Regions from separate parts of the Enterobacter sp. Taxon_8 genome, predicted to be linked through region 1. Evidence: predicted binding sites of a transcription regulator. Region 1 holds the regulator's gene; the other holds the start of a gene.
The links. Region 1 encodes Fur, which represses iron uptake genes when iron is present. Its sites were predicted from a motif close to ATAATAATGAGAACNACTATCAA; they were not measured.

Region 2: zupT (zinc transporter ZupT) is a predicted target of Fur. The motif match lies at 6,547-6,569, and genes of this name have one in related genera.

What each region holds. Positions count from the first base shown of each region.
Region 1 covers NZ_CM177989.1:3,256,715-3,264,734, reverse strand. The annotation lists gene nagE (N-acetylglucosamine-specific PTS transporter subunit IIBC) at 1-1,530, shown strand, start outside; gene glnS (glutamine--tRNA ligase) at 1,700-3,367, shown strand; gene chiP (chitoporin ChiP) at 3,814-5,211, shown strand; gene chiQ (ChiQ/YbfN family lipoprotein) at 5,259-5,585, shown strand; gene fur (ferric iron uptake transcriptional regulator) at 5,678-6,124, opposite strand; gene fldA (flavodoxin FldA) at 6,416-6,946, opposite strand; gene ybfE (LexA regulated protein) at 7,102-7,389, opposite strand; gene ybfF (esterase) at 7,518-8,020, opposite strand, start outside.
Region 2 covers NZ_CM177989.1:658,777-666,796, forward strand. The annotation lists gene glnE (bifunctional [glutamate--ammonia ligase]-adenylyl-L-tyrosine phosphorylase/[glutamate--ammonia-ligase] adenylyltransferase) at 1-2,852, shown strand, start outside; gene hldE (bifunctional D-glycero-beta-D-manno-heptose-7-phosphate kinase/D-glycero-beta-D-manno-heptose 1-phosphate adenylyltransferase HldE) at 2,893-4,323, shown strand; gene ubiK (ubiquinone biosynthesis accessory factor UbiK) at 4,402-4,698, opposite strand; FMN riboswitch at 4,818-4,968, shown strand; gene ribB (3,4-dihydroxy-2-butanone-4-phosphate synthase) at 5,075-5,728, shown strand; gene zupT (zinc transporter ZupT) at 5,761-6,534, opposite strand; gene ygiD (4,5-DOPA-extradiol-dioxygenase) at 6,731-7,519, shown strand; gene AC4IBF_RS03225 (glutathionylspermidine synthase family protein) at 7,613-8,020, opposite strand, start outside.

The sequences.
Region 1 (8,020 bases):
ATCGTTGTCGCGTTCATCATGATGTACGTCTGGCCGATGATTTTCGACGGTCTGGTGAACTTCGGTGAGCACATCCAGAAACTGGGTTCTGTCGGTGCGGGCGTGTACGCGTTCTTCAACCGTCTGCTGATCCCGGTTGGTCTGCACCACGCGCTGAACTCCGTGTTCTGGTTCGACGTTGCCGGTATTAACGATATCCCTAACTTCCTGGGTGGCGCACAGTCCATCGAAGCAGGTAAAGCGGTTGTCGGTATCACCGGTCGTTACCAGGCGGGCTTCTTCCCGATCATGATGTTTGGTCTACCGGGTGCTGCGCTGGCTATCTACCACTGCGCGCGTCCAGAGAATAAAGCGAAAGTGCTGGGTATCATGATGGCGGGCGCGTTCGCGGCCTTCTTCACCGGTATCACCGAGCCGCTGGAGTTCTCCTTCATGTTCGTGGCGCCGGTTCTGTATGTGATCCACGCCGTGCTGACCGGTATCTCCGTGTTCATCGCTGCCAGCATGCAGTGGATTGCCGGTTTCGGCTTCAGCGCCGGTCTGGTGGATATGGTGCTTTCGTCCCGTAACCCGCTGGCGACCCACTGGTGGATGCTGATCCCGCAAGGTCTGGTGTTCTTCGCGATCTACTACGTAGTGTTCCGTTTCACTATCACCAAATTTAACCTCATGACACCGGGTCGTGAACTGGCCGTGGCCGGTAGCGAAGCGGATGGTCAGGATGTGAACGTGAGCGGTGCTCAGGACCAGGACGTTTCAGGTCTGGCGCGTCAGTACATCGCCGCAGTAGGCGGTTCTGACAACCTGACCGGTATCGATGCCTGTATCACTCGCCTGCGTCTGAACGTCAAAGACTCTTCCCTGGTGAACGAAGCGCTGGCCAAACGTCTGGGCGCGTCCGGTGTTATCCGCCTGAACAAAACCAGCGTGCAGATTATCGTTGGCTTTGTGGCAGAGAAAATTGCTAATGCCATGAAAACTACCGGCCCGGTAGCCGCAGCAGAAGCTTCTGCCGCACCTGCCGCCGCGCCAGCGGCTGCAAAACCGCAGGCGGTACCCAACGCCAAAACGATAGCCGCGCTGGTTTCACCGGTAACCGGTGAAGTCGTTGCGATTGAGCAGGTGCCTGACGAAGCCTTCGCCAGCAAAGCGGTCGGTGACGGTGTGGCGGTGAAACCAACGGACAAAACCGTTGTGTCTCCGGCTGCCGGTACCATCGTGAAAATCTTCAACACCAACCATGCGTTCTGCCTCGAAACCGAAAATGGCGCGGAGATCGTTGTCCATATGGGTATCGATACCGTTGCGCTGAACGGCCAGGGCTTTACTCGTCTGGTGGAAGAGGGCGCTGAAGTGGTGGCTGGGCAGCCGATTCTGGAAATGGATCTGGACTTCCTGAACGCCAACGCGCGCTCCATGATAAGTCCGGTCGTTTGCAGCAACATCGACGACTTCAGCGGCCTGGTCATTCAGGCGAAAGGTCAGGTTGTTGCGGGTCAAACACCGCTGTACGAGATTAAAGGCAAGTAATCGCTCCTGAGTAGAGTCATGCCTTAAGCGGCGGGGGAGATCCTCCGCCGCTTTTTTTTGCAGCAAATGCCCCCATTATTTTCTTCAGAGACGTTTTAAGGGTTGTCACTACGTCCGGCTTATAAGATCATATGCCGTTATACGTTGTTTACGCTTTGAGGAATCCACGATGAGTGAGGCTGAAGCCCGCCCGAGTAACTTTATTCGTCAGATCATCGATGAAGATCTGGCCAGTGGTAAGCACACCACAATTCATACCCGCTTTCCGCCGGAGCCGAACGGCTACCTGCATATCGGGCATGCGAAGTCCATCTGCCTGAACTTTGGCATTGCGCAAGACTACCAGGGACAGTGCAACCTGCGTTTCGATGACACCAACCCAGTAAAAGAAGACATCGAATACGTTGAGTCCATTAAGAACGACGTGCAATGGCTGGGCTTCAACTGGTCTGGCGATATCTGCTACTCCTCTGACTATTTTGATCAGCTGTACGCCTATGCGGTAGAGCTTATCAACAAGGGTCTGGCGTATGTCGACGAGCTTTCTGCTGACGAGATCCGTGAGTATCGCGGTACGCTGACCGCACCGGGCAAAAACAGCCCGTTCCGCGACCGCAGCGTGGAAGAGAACCTGGCGCTGTTTGAAAAAATGCGTGCCGGTGGCTTCGAAGAAGGCAAAGCGTGCCTGCGTGCCAAAATCGACATGGCGTCTCCGTTTATCGTGATGCGCGATCCGGTGCTGTACCGCATTAAGTTTGCGGAACACCACCAGACCGGCAACAAGTGGTGCATCTACCCGATGTACGACTTTACCCACTGCATCAGCGATGCGCTGGAAGGCATTACGCACTCCCTGTGTACGCTGGAGTTCCAGGACAACCGTCGTCTGTACGACTGGGTTCTGGATAACATCACCATTCCTGTGCATCCGCGCCAGTACGAGTTCTCTCGCCTGAACCTGGAATACACCGTGATGTCCAAGCGTAAGCTGAACCTGCTGGTGACCGACAAGCACGTTGAGGGCTGGGATGATCCACGTATGCCTACCATTTCTGGTCTGCGTCGTCGTGGTTACACTGCCGCCTCTATTCGTGAGTTCTGCAAACGTATCGGCGTGACCAAGCAGGACAACACCATCGAGATGGCGTCTCTTGAATCATGCATTCGCGAAGATCTCAACGAAAACGCTCCGCGCGCGATGGCGGTTATCGATCCGGTGAAACTGGTTATCGAAAACTATCCGCAGGGTGAAAGCGAGCTGGTCTCCATGCCTAACCATCCGAACAAACCGGAAATGGGAAGCCGTGACGTGCCGTTCAGCGGCGAGATCTGGATTGACCGCGCCGACTTCCGCGAAGAAGCCAACAAGCAGTACAAGCGTCTGGTGCTGGGTAAAGAAGTGCGTCTGCGTAATGCCTACGTCATCAAAGCCGAGCGCGTTGAGAAAGATGCAGAAGGGAATATCACCACCATCTTCTGTTCTTATGATGCTGAAACGTTGAGCAAAGATCCTGCGGATGGCCGCAAGGTGAAAGGCGTTATCCACTGGGTGAGCGCATCCCACGCGCTGCCGGTAGAAATTCGTCTGTACGATCGTCTGTTCAGCGTGCCTAACCCTGGTGCTGCGGAAGACTTCCTGGCGACCATCAACCCGGAATCTTTGGTGATTAAGCAGGGTTATGCGGAGCCTTCTCTGAAAAACGCTGAAGCAGGCAAAGCGTTCCAGTTCGAACGTGAAGGTTACTTCTGCCTGGACAGCCGTCACAGCACGGCAGAAAAACCGGTATTTAACCGTACCGTAGGTCTGCGTGATACCTGGACGAAGATCGGCGAATAATATTGCTGGTCTGGTCAATGAGAGACAAACGCCGCACTATGCGGCGTTTTTTTATTTAACGATCAGGGTATTAAGCCAGGGCCTAAAAAGGTGTGATAAAAATATCAGGTCAATGAGGTGCTACTTATTTTTCAAAAAAAAGTTTGTGTCATTAGGAAAAACAAAAAGGTTATAAGAAAGGGAAGATGTTTCTCGTCTAGCCACTGAAATAATTGAAAATTCCCCGCCATTCCTCGCCTCCCTGCAAATGTTACAAAGCACTACTGATTATGTGCACTTCGTCATAATCCTGACTTTTGTCCGCTAAAAAGCATTGATAATTCGCGTCGCGAAAAATAACCTAACGACGGTAGTTAATTCGAGGGTATTTAAAACTACCCCTGACCATTTGGTCTTTTTTATTTACGCCGTTTCAGGCGTTTTAATTCGTCAAAGAGGAATAATCTATGCGTACGTTCAGTGGCAAACGTAGTGCGCTGGCGCTGGCTATTGCCGGTGTGACAGCAATGTCGGGCCTGGTGGTGACACCAGAGGCGAAAGCGGCGGGCTTCATCGACGATTCTACCCTCACGGGCGGTATCTATTACTGGCAGCGTGAACGTGACCGTAAAGACGTCACCGAAGACAAATACAAAACCAACCTTTCTCATTCCACCTGGAACGCCAACCTGGACTTCCAGTCAGGCTATGCCGCGGATATGTTCGGTCTGGATATTGCTGCGTTTACCGCGATTGAAATGGCGGAAAACGGCGACAGCGCCCACCCGAACGAAATTGCCTTCTCCTCCAGCAATAAAGCGTATAAAGAAGACTGGTCCGGGGATAAGAGCGGCATCAGCCTGTACAAAGCCGCTGCAAAATTTAAATACGGTCCGGTATGGGCGCGCGGTGGTTATATTCAGCCAACTGGCCAGACCCTGTTAGCACCGCACTGGAGTTTTATGCCGGGTACCTATCAGGGTGCGGAAGCCGGGGCGAACTTTGACTACGGTGATGCGGGTGCGTTGAGCTTCTCCTATATGTGGACCAACGAGTACAAAGCACCCTGGCACATCGAGATGGACAAGTTCTACCAGAACGATAAGAAAACCAAAGTCGATTATCTCCACTCGCTGGGGGCGAAATACGACTTCAAAAACGATCTGGTTCTCGAAGCAGCATTTGGCCAGGCGCAAGGGTATATCGATCAGTACTTTGCCAAGGCCAGCTATAAGTTTGATGTCGCGGGTAGCCCGCTGAGTACCAGCTATCAGTTCTACGGTACGCGCGACAAAGTCAGCAACGGTGGCGTCAATGACATTTATGATGGCACCGCGTGGCTGCAGGCACTAACCTTCGGCTATAAGGTCGGTCAGGTTGATTTACGTCTGGAAGGAACATGGGTGAAGGCGGAAGGGCAGCAGGGCTACTTCCTGCAGCGTATGACCCCGACCTATGCCTCATCCAACGGTCGTCTTGATATCTGGTGGGATAACCGCTCAGACTTCAACGCCGACGGCGAGAAAGCGGTCTTCTTCGGCGCAATGTACGACCTGAAAAACTGGAACCTGCCTGGCTGGGCGGTGGGCGCTTCTTACGCTTACGCCTGGGATGCAAAACCTGCCGATATGGCAACTCCGGACGCATACTACGATCCCAACTATCGCCTGAAAGAGTCTTCTTACAGCCTCGATGCTATCTATACCCTGCAGGATGGCCGCGCGAAAGGTACAATGTTCAAACTGCACTTCACTCAATATGACAACCACTCCGATATCCCGAGCTACGCGGGCGGTTACGGCAACATCTTCCAGGATGAACGTGACGTGAAATTCATGGTTATCGCACCGTTCACTATCTTCTGATGAATCTTCCGGCGGGTTAGATCCCGCCGGACCGGAGACTGCATATGATGAAAAAAATCGTAATCGTCGCGTTGCTGGCATCAGGGCTGGTGGCGTGTGCTCAGAGTGAGGCACCGAAAGAAGATTCCCGGCTGAAGGAGGCCTATAGCGCCTGTATTAATACAGCAGAAGGATCGCCGGAGAAAATTGAAGCCTGTCAGAGCGTGCTGAACGTGCTGAAGAAAGAGAAAGCGCATGAGCAGTTTGCGACGCGGGAGAATGTCCGCGTGATGGATTACCAGGCCTGTATCCAGGCGCGTAAAACCGGTAACGATCAGGAAGTGGCCAAGCGTTGCGATAAGATCTGGAACGAGATACGCAACAATAATAAATAAGTTGCTTTACGCCCGGTGGCGCGGTGCTTACCGGGCTTTTTTCTGGCAAAAAAAAGCCAACCTTTCGGCTGGCTCAGAGTATGAACACTTGATTATTTTGCGTCGTGCGCGTGGTCATCTTCGCGGCAGTCGCCTTCAGCGCAGTGACCGTAAAGATACAGGCTGTGGTTGGTCAGGCGGATACCGTGACGCGCGGCGATTTCACGCTGGCGCGCTTCGATGGAATCATCGCTGAATTCAATGACCTTGCCGCAGTCGAGGCAGATCAAATGATCGTGGTGCTGCTGCTGGGTCAGTTCGAAAACAGATTTACCGCCTTCGAAATTATGACGGGTGACAATGCCCGCGTCATCAAACTGGTTCAGCACGCGATAGACGGTAGCCAGCCCAATCTCTTCACCCATGTCGATAAGACGTTTATAAAGGTCTTCCGCACTGACATGGTGATTGTCTGGACCCTGAAGCACTTCGAGGATTTTTAACCGAGGAAGCGTAACTTTCAGGCCAGCCTTCTTTAATGCGGTATTGTTGTCAGTCATGCGGAATCTGTCCTGTTGCTAAACGATTCACTTCTGTAGGAAGTGACAGAAAATGCACCTGGGATAATGCGTCTCATTATAGAACTGCCATGGCTAAATGAAAACTGCAAGTCTCAGGCAAAATATGCTTATAAAAATGGGGTATCACCAACAAACTTGCTCGATGGAAAACCACATTTTATCAGGGAGACATTGTACAGGTCTGGGCGAAAAAGTTAAAAGATTGTAGCAATTAATTTAATCGGTTTGACCTGGTGCGCGGGCGCAACCGCCGTTGCGCCGCGAGAAAAATCAGGCGTTAAGAATATCGTCCAGGTGCAGTTCTTCACGGATCTGCTTAACCCATTTCTCAACGCGCTCTGCGGTCAGTTCTGGCTGACGGTCTTCGTCGATGGCCAGACCCACGAAATGATCGTCATCGGCCAGGCCTTTAGACGCTTCGAAGTGGTAACCAGCGGTCGGCCAGTGGCCTACGATAACCGCGCCATTCGGCTCAATGATGTCGCGGATGGTACCCAGCGCGTCACAGAAATACTCAGCGTAGTCTTCCTGGTCACCGCAGCCAAACAGGGCAACTAGCTTACCGTTGAAGTCCACTTCTTCCAGCGTCGGGAAGAAATCATCCCAGTCGCACTGGGCTTCACCGTAGTACCAGGTTGGGATACCCAGCAGCAGAATATCATAGCCTTCCAGATCTTCTTTGCTGCTCTTGGCAATGTCATGCACATCAGCAACGTCTTTACCGAGCTGTTTTTGAATGTTTTTTGCGATATTTTCGGTATTGCCGGTATCACTGCCAAAGAAAATGCCGATGATTGCCATGAGTAAAATAACCTCTTGAAACTTAATAGTATGGTGGCGCAATTCGGCCACGGATAAGGGCAATAATAGCAGAACTGGCAACCCTGCGGAAACAGCTATCGCGCAGGACTGCACTCTGTGCTACATGAAAAGGGTAATAAAGGGGATTTTCAGACTTATGCCTGGCTGCGCAACGTCTCAAGCTGGGCGATTAACATCTCTTCAATGAGCTCGCTGCGGCTGATATTTCGCGCGTCAGCCAGCTCGTTCAGCGCATCGACGGCGTCGGCGTTAAGCTTCAGTTCGACACGCTTAAGCCCGCGATTTTTATCGCGTTTAAGCTGATTGCGTTTATTGATACGCAGCTGTTCATCGCGCGAAAGCGGATTCGTCTTCGGTCGTCCCGGGCGACGCTCATTCGCGAACAGATCTAGTGTCGTACGGTCCGTTTGTTCTTTGGCCATGATTCTGAGACTTCGGGGGAAACACGCCGCCCTGCTAATGCCCGGGCGATAAGCGCGCCATCATACATCACCAAAAACGGCACGCCAACGACTGGAAGCCCGCAGCCTTCCAGTCGCTTTCTTTTTAATCAATTTGTCGTATCAGCGAGATAGCGGCGAATGGCGCGCAGCACGGCATCGGGTTTTTCTGCGTGCACCCAGTGTCCGGCACCGGCAATCACGTGGGCGCGAGCCTGCGGGAATTGGGCCAGCAGCGTGTCGCGGTACGCGTCGGTAACGTAAGGAGAGTTACCGCCGCGAATAAAGAGGGTAGGGTGCGGCCAGGCGGGGACGGTTTCCCAGCCCACGATGTTGTTGTACTGGTTCCAGAGCACCGGCACGTTAAAACGCCATTGGCCGTCAACAAACGACTTCAGCAGGAACTGGACTACGCCTTCTTCATCAAGATGCTCACGCATGACGGCAGCCGCCTGTTGGCGAGTCGCGACGCCCGCTTCGGTGACCGCATTGATGGCGGCAAAAATTTCGTCGTGGCGGCGGACGTCGTAATCCACGGGCGCAACATCAATTACAATCAGGCCGTTAATACGCTCCGGGGCCAGTGCCGTCAGGGCCATCACTGCTTTGCCAC
Region 2 (8,020 bases), 2.0 Mb from region 1:
CGCTTTCTTCACCGTTACAGCAGCAGTGGCAGACCGTTTGCGAACGTCTGCCTGAGTCATTACCGGCGTCATCGTTAAGCGAGCAGGCGAAGAGCGTGCTCGCCTTCAGTGATTTTGTGCAGGAAAGCATCGCCGTCTACCCGGACTGGCTGGCGGAGCTTGAAAACGCACCGCCGCAGGCGGACGAGTGGCGGCACTATGCCGGCTGGCTGCAGGCCGCACTCAAAGACGTAGCGGATGAAGCGACGCTGATGCGCGTCCTGCGCCAGTTCCGCCGTCGGGTGATGGTGCGCATTGCCTGGGCGCAGGCGCTGGAGCTGGTGAGTGAAGAGAGTACGCTGCAGCAGTTAAGCGAGCTGGCGCAGACGTTGATTGTCGCCGCGCGCGACTGGCTCTACGCCGCCTGCTGTAAAGAGTGGGGCACGCCGTGCAGCGAGGAAGGGGTTCCTCAGCCGCTGCTGATTCTGGGGATGGGCAAGCTGGGCGGTTGCGAGCTGAACTTTTCCTCCGATATCGACCTGATTTTCGCCTGGCCTGAGAACGGCTCCACGCGCGGCGGCCGTCGCGAGCTGGACAACGCCCAGTTCTTTACCCGTCTCGGTCAGCGTCTGATTAAGGCGCTGGATCAGCCGACGCAGGATGGTTTTGTCTACCGCGTGGACATGCGCCTGCGTCCGTTCGGCGACAGCGGGCCGCTGGTGCTGAGCTTTGCCGCGCTGGAGGATTACTACCAGGAGCAGGGGCGCGACTGGGAGCGTTATGCGATGGTCAAAGCGCGGATCATGGGCGACAGCGATGACGCCTACGCCAACGAGCTGCGTGCCATGCTGCGCCCGTTCGTGTTCCGTCGCTATATCGACTTCAGCGTCATCCAGTCCCTGCGCAATATGAAAGGGATGATTGCCCGTGAGGTTCGCCGTCGTGGGCTGAAGGACAACATCAAGCTCGGCGCGGGCGGCATTCGCGAAATCGAATTTATCGTTCAGGTCTTCCAGCTTATTCGCGGCGGGCGTGAGCCGTCGTTACAGTCCCGCTCGCTATTGCCGGCGCTGAGCGCCATTGAGCAGCTTCACCTGCTGCCGGACGGCGACGCGCAAACCCTGCGCGAGGCCTATCTTTTCCTGCGTCGTCTGGAAAACCTGCTGCAAAGCATCAACGACGAACAGACCCAGACCCTGCCGGGGGATGACCTTAACCGGGCGCGTCTGGCCTGGGGCATGCGCGTGGATGACTGGTCAACGCTAACCGAACGGCTCGATGCCCATATGGCAGGCGTGCGCCGCATCTTTAACGAACTGATTGGTGATGACGAAAGCGAATCGCAGGACGATGCGCTTTCCGAGCACTGGCGCGAGCTGTGGCAGGACGCGCTCCAGGAAGATGACACCACGCCGGTGCTGACGCATTTAACCGACGACGCGCGCCATCGCGTGGTGGCGCTGATTGCCGATTTCCGTCTTGAGCTGAACAAGCGTGCCATTGGCCCGCGCGGCCGTCAGGTGCTGGATCACCTGATGCCGCACCTGCTGAGCGAGGTCTGCTCGCGAGCGGATGCGCCGGTGCCGCTGTCGCGCATGATGCCGCTGCTGAGCGGGATCATCACGCGCACCACGTATCTTGAACTCCTGAGCGAGTTCCCCGGCGCGCTGAAGCACCTGATTACGCTCTGCGCCGCGTCGCCGATGGTGGCCAACAAGCTGGCGCGCTACCCGCTGCTGCTGGATGAACTGCTCGATCCGAACACCCTGTATCAACCCACGGCGACGGATGCCTACCGTGACGAGCTGCGTCAGTATCTGCTGCGCGTGCCGGAAGAAGACGAAGAGCAACAGCTGGAGGCGCTGCGCCAGTTTAAGCAGGCGCAGATGCTGCGCGTGGCGGCGGCGGATATCGCCGGAACGCTGCCGGTGATGAAAGTGAGCGATCACTTAACCTGGCTCGCGGAGGCGATCATCGACGCGGTAGTGCAGCAGGCGTGGGTGCAGATGGTGGCCCGCTACGGCCAGCCGAAGCACCTTGCTGACCGTGAGGGGCGAGGGTTTGCCGTGGTGGGTTACGGCAAGCTCGGCGGCTGGGAGCTGGGATACAGCTCCGATCTGGATTTAATCTTCCTGCACGACTGCCCGGTTGACGTGATGACCGACGGCGAGCGCGAGATTGACGGGCGTCAGTTCTACCTGCGCCTGGCGCAGCGCATCATGCACCTGTTCAGCACCCGCACCTCGTCGGGCATTTTGTATGAAGTCGATGCGCGCCTGCGTCCGTCCGGCGCGGCGGGCATGCTGGTCACTTCAACGGAATCCTTCGCCGATTACCAGAAGAATGAAGCCTGGACGTGGGAGCATCAGGCGCTGGTGCGCGCTCGCGTGGTATATGGCGATCCGCAGCTCAAAACGCAGTTCGATGCCATCCGTAAGGAGGTTATGACCACCGTGCGCGAGGGCAGTACGCTGCAGACCGAAGTGCGCGAGATGCGCGAGAAAATGCGCGCGCATCTGGGTAATAAACATCGCGATCGCTTTGATATCAAAGCCGACGAGGGCGGGATCACCGATATTGAATTCATTACCCAGTATCTGGTGCTGCTGCACGCGCACGACAAGCCTAAGCTGACCCGCTGGTCGGATAACGTGCGCATTCTGGAACTGCTGGCGCAAAACGACATCATGGACGAGCAGGAGGCGCAGGCCTTAACCCGCGCCTACACGACGCTTCGCGACGAGCTTCATCACCTGGCGCTGCAGGAGCAGCCGGGGCACGTGGCGCTGGACTGTTTTGTCGCAGAACGCGCTCAGGTAACGGCCAGCTGGCAGAAGTGGCTGGTGGAACCGTGCGTAACAAATCAAGTGTGATATTATCGCGCGCAAATTGTGAATCTTTCTGGAGTCAGGAATGAAAGTAACACTGCCAGAGTTTGAACGTGCTGGAGTTATGGTTGTTGGGGATGTGATGCTGGATCGCTACTGGTATGGACCGACCAGCCGCATCTCTCCGGAAGCACCGGTACCGGTGGTTAAGGTCGACACCATTGAAGAGCGTCCCGGCGGCGCGGCAAACGTGGCGATGAACATTGCCTCTCTGGGCGCGCAGTCGCGTCTGGTGGGCTTGACCGGCATCGACGATGCGGCACGCGCGCTGAGCAAGTCGCTGGCGGACGTGAACGTGAAGTGCGACTTCGTTTCTGTTCCGACCCACCCAACGATTACGAAACTGCGCGTGCTGTCGCGCAACCAGCAGCTGATCCGCCTCGACTTTGAAGAAGGGTTCGAAGGCGTTGATCCCGAGCCGCTGCACGAGCGTATCAACCAGGCGCTGGGCAATATCGGCGCGCTGGTGCTGTCCGATTACGCCAAAGGCGCGCTGGCGAGCGTGCAGACGATGATTCAGCTGGCGCGTAAAGCCAACGTACCGGTGCTGATCGACCCGAAAGGGACCGATTTTGAGCGCTATCGCGGCGCAACCCTGCTGACGCCAAACCTCTCCGAATTTGAAGCGGTGGCGGGCAAATGCAAAACCGAGGAAGAGCTGGTTGAGCGCGGCATGAAGATCATTGCTGACTTCGAATTATCTGCGCTTCTGGTGACCCGCTCCGAGCAGGGGATGACGCTGCTGCAGCCGGGCAAAGCGCCGCTGCATATGCCAACACAGGCGCAGGAAGTGTACGACGTGACCGGTGCCGGTGACACGGTGATCGGCGTTCTGGCGGCGACGCTGGCAGCGGGTAATTCTCTGGAAGAAGCGTGCTACTTCGCTAACGCCGCGGCGGGCGTGGTCGTGGGTAAACTCGGGACCTCAACCGTTTCGCCAATCGAGCTGGAAAACGCGGTGCGTGGTCGCGCGGATACCGGTTTTGGCGTCATGACCGAAGACGAGCTGAAGATGGCCGTCGCCGCCGCGCGCAAGCGTGGGGAAAAGGTGGTGATGACCAACGGCGTGTTCGACATTCTGCACGCTGGCCACGTTTCTTATCTGGCGAATGCGCGCAAGCTGGGCGATCGCCTGATTGTGGCGGTCAACAGCGATGCCTCGACGAAACGCCTGAAGGGTGAAACGCGTCCGGTGAACCCGCTCGAGCAGCGTATGATTGTGCTCGGCGCGCTGGAAGCGGTGGACTGGGTGGTGTCGTTTGAAGAAGATACCCCGCAGCGCCTGATTGCCGGTATTCTGCCGGACCTGCTGGTAAAAGGCGGGGATTACAAGCCGGAGCAAATCGCGGGCAGCGAAGAGGTTTGGGCCAACGGCGGCGAGGTGATGGTGCTCAACTTTGAGGACGGGTGTTCCACCACCAACATCATCAAGAAGATCCAGAAAGACAGTCAGTAAAAAAAACGGGCCAGTTGGCCCGTTTTTTTTCACCCTCTCCCTGTGGGAGAGGGCTGGGGTGAGGGCATCAGGCCGCACTTACTCCTGATCATCCACCGGCGGAATGGCCGGTGCCGGCTTCACTTCTTCCGGCGCATTGCGGTTTTCCAGCTCGGTCAGACGCTGTTCCAGCAGCGCCAGCTTCTCGCGGGTGCGCAGCAGAACCTGGGTCTGCACGTCAAACTCTTCGCGACTGACTAAATCAAGGCGAACCAACTGCGCCTGCAGCGTCTGGCGGATTTTCTTTTCTACGTCATCACCAAATTCACGAATGCCTTTTGGCATAGATTCATGAACCTGACGCGCGATCTGCTCAATTTTTTTCGGGTCAATCATTGTCGTTTCCCTTGATGGAAAGGTGTTAGTGTCCATTGTAGCGCGTCATGCCCGGGGTAAACAAAATTGTTTGATGCTTATGCATTGCCCAGGATAATCAATAGCGTTATAGTTATCTCGCTTATTCTCAGGGCGGGGCGAAATTCCCCACCGGCGGTAAATCAGCGTGACGCTGAAAGCCCGCGAGCGCTTTGGGTGAAAACTCAAAGGTCAGCAGATCCGGTGTAATTCCGGGGCCGACGGTTAGAGTCCGGATGGGAGAGAGTAACGATCAAGTCGGGCATGGGCCCGCTCACGTTATCTTTTTGCCGCTTATACGGCGCTCCTAAGACTGCCCTGATTCTGGTAACCATAATGTTAATGAGGTTTTTTTACCATGAATCAGACGCTACTTTCCTCTTTTGGCACTTCAACTCAACGTGTTGAACATGCACTGGATGCACTGCGCGAAGGCCGCGGTGTGATGGTGCTTGACGATGAAAACCGTGAAAACGAAGGCGACATGATTTTCGCCGCCGAAAACATGACCGTTGAACAGATGGCGCTGACCATCCGTCACGGCAGCGGCATCGTATGCCTGTGTATTACCGAAGATCGTCGTAAGCAGCTCGAGCTGCCGATGATGGTCGAAAACAACACCAGCGCCTTTGGTACCGGTTTTACCGTGACCATTGAAGCGGCGCATGGCGTGACCACCGGTGTGTCTGCGGCTGACCGTCTGACTACCGTACGTGCCGCCATTGCTGATGATGCGAAGCCATCCGATCTGCACCGTCCAGGCCACGTCTTCCCGCTGCGCGCGCAGGCGGGCGGCGTGTTGACCCGCGGCGGTCACACCGAAGCGACGATCGACCTGGTGACGCTGGCGGGCTTCAAACCTGCCGGTGTGCTGTGTGAGCTGACTAACGATGACGGCACCATGGCGCGCGCGCCGGAGTGCATCACCTTTGCCCGTCTGCACAACATGCCGGTGGTCACGATTGAAGATCTGGTCGAGTATCGCCAGGCGCACGAGCGCAAAGCCAGCTGATAATAAAAACGCCGGGATGTCCCGGCGTTTTTTTACCCGATTCCTGCGGTCTGCAGCAGAACCAGACTTAATCCCATCACCGACATTCCGCACAGCACGCCATAGCTGGGGTTGTTGTTAGGATCGATCTCCTTCGCCAGCGGCATCAGTTCATCCACCGAAAGCGCAACCATGATCCCGGCTACCGCTGCCATAATCGCTGCCATCACTACCGGAGAGACCAGGCTACCGAGGATGAGCCAGGCCAGCACGCCGCCAAGGATTTCGGCCATCCCGGAAATACCCGCCCAGAACACAGCGGTGCGTTTCGATCCCGTTGCGGCATACACGGGTCCAGCGACGGCCAGTCCTTCAGGAATATTGTGTAAGGCGACCGCCAGCGCGATGCCAAAGCCCATCTCAAGATTGCTGCTGGCCGTCACGTAGGTGGCGACCCCTTCCGGGAAGTTATGCAGGCTGATGCCAAGCGTTAACAGCACGGCGGTACGCTTGATATTGCGCGGCATGGGCGTCACGTTTTTCTGCATTAAATCCTGCGGATGGGCGTGCGGCAGCATTCGATCGAGGGCAAAGTACCCCAGCAGGCCAAAGACAAACATGCCGTAGCCCAGCAGCGGAGACATGCCTTCCGTGCCCAGCGCGGCAGGGAGCATTTCCATCAGGGAGATGAGCAACATGATCCCGGCAGCAAAGCCCAGTGAGAAGGCCAGTACGCGGTTAGAGGGCTTTTGGCCGAGCACGCCGAGGATCGCGCCGATGAAGGTCGCGGCGCCCGCCAGTATGGTCAGGATCAGAGGGACTGACATGCATTGCTCCTTATGATAATGATTCTCATTAATATAAATGATTCATTTCTGGCAAAGCGAGGGGGAAAACCCGGCTTTACACATTCCTTACATTCAAATTTCCTGATGATGATCTTCACGCTTATCTGCGTTCATCTTTGCCGGATTGCGCGTAATGTAGCACCATTAAATTGACACCTTCCGTAAGGATATCACCATGACTTCTTCACGTATGCCAGCCCTGTTTTTAGGCCACGGTAGCCCTATGAACGTTCTGGAAGACAACGTCTATACCCGCGCCTGGCGTCATCTGGGCGAGACGCTACCGCGTCCGAAAGCGATCGTGGTGGTATCTGCGCACTGGTTTACCCGTGGGACGGGCGTGACCGCCATGGAAGCGCCAAAAACCATTCATGATTTTGGCGGCTTCCCGCAGGCGCTATACGACACGCATTATCCGGCCCCCGGCTCGCCTGAGCTTGCACAAAGGCTGGTGGATTTGCTGGCGTCTGTCCCTGTGACGCTGGATAAAGAAGCCTGGGGCTTTGACCACGGCTCCTGGGGCGTGCTTATTAAAATGTATCCTGATGCGGATATCCCGATGGTGCAGTTGAGCATCGACAGCACCCAAAAGGCCGCCTGGCATCTGGAGATGGGCCGCAAGATGGCGACCCTGCGTGATGAAGGCATCATGCTGGTGGCGAGCGGCAACGTGGTGCATAACCTGCGTACCGCACGCTGGCACGGTGAGAACACGCCGTACCCGTGGGCGACCGCCTTTAACGACTACGTTAAAGCGAACCTGACCTGGCAGGGGCCGGCTGAGGCGCATCCGCTGGTGAACTATCTGGATCATGAGGGCGGTTCGCTTTCTAACCCGACGCCGGAGCACTTCCTGCCGCTGCTGTACGTACTTGGCGCGTGGGATGGTCAGGAGCCGGTTACGATCCCGGTCGACGGTATTGAGATGGGCAGTTTGAGTATGCTGTCGGTGCAGGTGGGATAATAAAAGCAAAACGGCAACTTCAGGTTGCCGTTTTTAGTCTTTCCACCCTCTCCCTGTGGGAGAGGGCTGGGGTGAGGGCATCAGGCCGCAGTCTTACTCCACGAAAATGTGCGGATAGAACCGCGACAGATCCTGCGTGATCAGCGCGCGATCTTCGCGAATGCCAATTCCGGCAGGCTGATCGTTGATGAGCCAACTGCCAATCAGCGTATAGCTGTCGCCAAATTTTGGAAGTTGATAGAACTCCTGGACGATCATCCCTTCTTCGCCGTACGGCCCTTCAACCGCTTCCAGCGTCTTGCCGTTTTCGATAATCGACACGTTCGCGCCTTCGCGGGAGAAGATCGGCTTAACGACGTACTTCTCCATTTGCGGGTAATTATCTTCTGCAAAGTACGCCGGCAGCAGGTTCGGATGGTTCGGGAACATCTCCCACAGCATCGGCAGCAGGGCTTTGTTGGAGATAATGCTCTTCCAGGCCGGCTCAAGCCAGCGCACGCC